2 regions of the Enterobacter cloacae complex sp. 394I7 genome follow, and region 1 is predicted to be linked to the other one. Evidence: predicted binding sites of a transcription regulator. Region 1 holds the regulator's gene; the other holds the start of a gene.

Region 1 (2,204 bases):
GGAAGAGTTCCATATCGAACATCTGCGCGACAGCCTCGGTCAGGCGCTGTCCGGCGGTGAACGCCGTCGCGTTGAGATTGCGCGTGCGCTGGCTGCAAACCCGAAATTTATCCTTCTGGATGAACCGTTTGCAGGCGTTGACCCCATCTCCGTTATCGACATTAAACGTATCATTGAGCATCTGCGCGACAGCGGGCTTGGCGTACTGATCACTGACCATAACGTCCGTGAAACGCTGGCCGTGTGCGAACGCGCATACATCGTGAGCCAGGGCAATCTGATCGCCCACGGTACGCCGCAGCAGATCCTCGAAGATGATCATGTTAAGCGTGTCTACCTTGGGGAAGACTTCAGACTCTGATAGGGTAGAGGTAATGTAACGCCGAACCGGAGAAAAATGCTCTGAACATGAAGCAAGGTTTGCAATTACGGCTCAGCCAACAACTGGCGATGACGCCGCAGCTACAGCAGGCGATTCGCCTGTTGCAACTGTCCACCTTAGAACTCCAGCAGGAGCTCCAGCAAGCGCTGGATAGCAATCCGTTGCTGGAGCAAGCCGATCTTCATGAAGAGGTAGATACCCAGCAGTCGCAGGATACTGAAGCACTCGACACCGCCGATGCGCTCGAACAAAAAGAGATGCCGGACGAGCTTCCGCTGGATGCCAGCTGGGATGAAATCTACACCGCCGGAACCCCTTCCGGTACGCGTGCAGACTACCAGGACGATGAGCTACCGGTTTATCAGGGTGAAACTACCCAGTCACTGCAGGATTACCTGATGTGGCAGGTGGAACTTACCCCCTTCTCCGATACCGACCGCGCGATCGCGACATCCATTGTCGATGCCGTGGATGACACCGGTTATCTGACCGTCACGCTGGACGAAATTCTGGAAAGCATGGGTGACGAAGAGATTGAACTCGAGGAGATAGAAGCCGTTCTGAAGCGCATTCAGCGTTTCGATCCGGTTGGGGTGGCCGCAAAAGATCTGCGCGACTGCCTGCTTATCCAACTTTCTCAGTTCAGCAAAGAGACGCCATGGCTTGATGAAGCCCGCTTGATCATCAGCGACCATCTGGATCTTCTGGCCAACCACGATTTCCGCAGCCTGATGCGCGTCACGCGCCTGAAAGAAGAGGTGCTGAAAGAGGCGGTCAATCTGATTCAGTCCCTCGATCCGCGCCCCGGTCAGTCCATTCAGACCAGCGAACCCGAGTACGTCATCCCGGATGTGCTGGTCAGAAAACACAATGACCGCTGGGTCGTTGAACTGAACTCAGACAGCATCCCTCGCCTGCAAATCAACCAGCAGTATGCCTCCATGTGCACCAGCGTGCGTAACGACTCCGATAATCAATACATTCGTAGCAATTTGCAGGAAGCGCGATGGTTGATCAAAAGTCTGGAGAGCCGAAATGATACGCTGCTCCGCGTAAGCCGCTGTATTGTCGAACAGCAGCAGGCGTTCTTTGAGCAGGGCGAAGAGTATATGAAACCGATGGTGCTGGCGGATATCGCCCAGGCCGTCGAGATGCATGAATCAACCATTTCCCGCGTGACCACGCAGAAGTATCTGCACAGTCCACGCGGTATTTTTGAGCTTAAGTATTTCTTCTCCAGCCATGTGAATACCGAGGGCGGCGGTGAAGCGTCGTCAACGGCCATTCGCGCCCTGGTGAAGAAGTTGATCGCCGCGGAGAACCCCGCGAAGCCACTGAGCGACAGTAAGTTAACCACCATACTGTCCGACCAGGGTATTATGGTGGCACGCCGAACTGTTGCGAAGTATCGAGAGTCTTTATCCATTCCGCCGTCTAACCAGCGTAAACAGCTGGTCTGACACAACCGATAAGGAAGACACTATGCAGCTCAATATCACAGGACATAACGTCGAGATTACTGAGGCTTTACGTGATTTTGTGAATGCTAAATTCGCGAAACTCGAGCAGTATTTCGAAAGGATCAACCAGGTCTATGTTGTATTGAAAGTGGAGAAAGTGACTCATATCTCGGATGCGACCCTGCATGTCAACGGGGGTGAGCTCCATGCCAGTGCGGAAGGGCAAGACATGTACGCTGCTATCGACGGCTTGATTGATAAGCTTGCACGACAGCTCAATAAACATAAAGACAAACTGAAACAACACTAATTGTCCGGGCAGTTAACGGGTGCAGGAAGGCCTGTTGTGAAACACAACAGGC
Region 2 (2,204 bases), on a different contig from region 1:
CTACGTCCACTGCTGAGCCTCTTCTCGGCGCTGGTTCTCTGTGGCCTGCTGATGCTTTTCGGGATGAGCGCGAACGGAACAATTGAAGTTGGGGTTCTGTACGCTTTTATCAGCTATCTGGGACGCCTTAATGAACCGTTGATAGAACTCACCACCCAGCAGTCTATGTTACAACAGGCCGTGGTGGCGGGGGAGCGCGTGTTCGAACTGATGGACCGGCCACGTCAGACCTACGGCGATGATGAGCGTCCTTTGCAAAGCGGAGAGATTACGTTTGATAAGGTCTCGTTTGCTTACCGTGAAGACCGTCTGGTGTTGCAGGACATCTCTCTTGATGTGCCGTCGCGCGGCTTTGTGGCGCTGGTGGGGCACACCGGTAGCGGCAAAAGTACCCTCGCCAGCCTGTTGATGGGCTATTACCCGGTCAGTCAGGGTGAAATCCGCATTGATGGTCGTCCGCTCGCATCACTGAGCCACAATGTGTTGCGCAAAGGCGTTGCAATGGTGCAGCAAGACCCGGTAGTCATGGCCGATACCTTTTACGCCAATGTCACTCTCGGTCGGGACTATACCCAGCAACAGGTGTGGGATGTGCTGGAAACCGTGCAGCTGGCAGAGCTGGCGCGCGGCTTTAGCGATGGGATCAATACCCGGCTCGGTGAGCAGGGGAATAACCTCTCGGTGGGACAGAAGCAGCTTCTGGCCCTGGCGCGGGTGCTGATTGAAACGCCGCAGGTGCTGATACTCGACGAAGCGACCGCCAGCATTGACTCTGGTACTGAGCAGGCTATCCAGCTGGCGCTGGCCGCGGTGCGTGATCACACGACACTGGTGGTTATCGCACACCGTCTTTCAACGATTGTCGACGCAGACACCATCCTGGTGTTGCATCGCGGTCAGGCCGTCGAACGCGGTACGCACCGGGAGCTGCTCGAAGCAAAAGGGCGCTACTGGCAGATGTATCAACTGCAGCTGGCCGGTGAAGAGCTGGCCGCCAGCGTGCGTGAGGACGAGTCCCTCAGCGCCTGATGCACCAAAACAAGGCAGCGCGCTAACAGTCATTACTGTTGGTGCAAAACTGAAACGCACCGTGCACTGTCATGGTGCGTTTTTTTTCACCGGTTCGTTAAACACGCTCGTGTAAAGCTCATTGCAGCGCGTTTCCCTCAGGTTTTTATTTCTGGCACACCCCTTGCAATGTCTTCTGCGTATTAGCGGCGGCCATTACCGAATTCTGACTGGAGGGGATCTATGAAGCTGGTTACGGTTGTAATCAAACCATTCAAACTCGAAGACGTGCGTGAAGCATTGTCTTCCATGGGTATTCAGGGACTGACTGTCACCGAAGTGAAAGGCTTTGGTCGTCAGAAGGGTCATGCCGAGCTTTACCGCGGGGCAGAATACAGCGTTAACTTCCTGCCAAAAGTAAAAATTGATGTCGCGATTGCTGATGACCAGCTTGATGAAGTTATTGATGTCATTAGCAAAGCGGCCTACACCGGCAAAATTGGCGACGGCAAAATTTTCGTTGCCGAATTGCAGCGCGTCATTCGCATCCGTACCGGCGAATCTGACGAAGCGGCACTGTAAGTAACTCCTGGCACACAGTGATAGGGATCGAGAAAATGAAGATAGCAACAATCAAAACGGGTCTGGGTTCGCTGGCACTGCTGCCGGGCCTGGCACTGGCTGCCCCTGCGGTGGCAGACAAAGCCGATAACGCCTTTATGATGATCAGCACCGCGCTGGTGCTGTTCATGTCCATTCCGGGCATTGCGCTGTTCTACGGCGGCCTGATCCGTGGCAAAAACGTTCTCTCCATGCTGACGCAGGTTGCCGTCACGTTCGCGCTGGTTTGCGTGTTGTGGGTGGTCTACGGTTACTCTCTGGCCTTCGGCACGGGCAATGCGTTCTTCGGAAACTTTGACTGGGTCATGCTGAAAAACATCGAACTGACCGCGCTGATGGGCAGTTTCTATCAATATATTCACGTTGCCTTCCAGGGCTCGTTCGCCTGTATCACCGTTGGGCTGATCGTCGGTGCGCTGGCTGAGCGTATTCGCTTCTCCGCCGTACTGATCTTCGTGGTGGTCTGGCTGACGCTCTCCTATGTGCCGATTGCGCACATGGTCTGGGGTGGCGGTCTGCTGGCGAGCCATGGCGCGCTGGACTTCGCAGGCGGTACCGTTGTACACATCAACGCC

What was found. Region 1 encodes sigma-54, which starts transcription at its own class of promoters, with help from an activator protein. Its sites were predicted from a motif close to GTTGGCACANNTTTCGCTNT; they were not measured.
Region 2: the regulator sigma-54 is predicted to act here: its motif matches at 1,180-1,199, upstream of glnK (P-II family nitrogen regulator).

Annotation. Positions count from the first base shown of each region.
Region 1 covers NZ_JBXWCR010000008.1:83,718-85,921, reverse strand. The annotation lists gene lptB (LPS export ABC transporter ATP-binding protein) at 1-361, shown strand, start outside; gene rpoN (RNA polymerase factor sigma-54) at 409-1,842, shown strand; gene hpf (ribosome hibernation promoting factor) at 1,865-2,152, shown strand.
Region 2 covers NZ_JBXWCR010000004.1:167,849-170,052, forward strand. The annotation lists gene AC2FAP_RS16625 (SmdB family multidrug efflux ABC transporter permease/ATP-binding protein) at 1-1,029, shown strand, start outside; gene glnK (P-II family nitrogen regulator) at 1,252-1,590, shown strand; gene amtB (ammonium transporter AmtB) at 1,626-2,204, shown strand, end outside.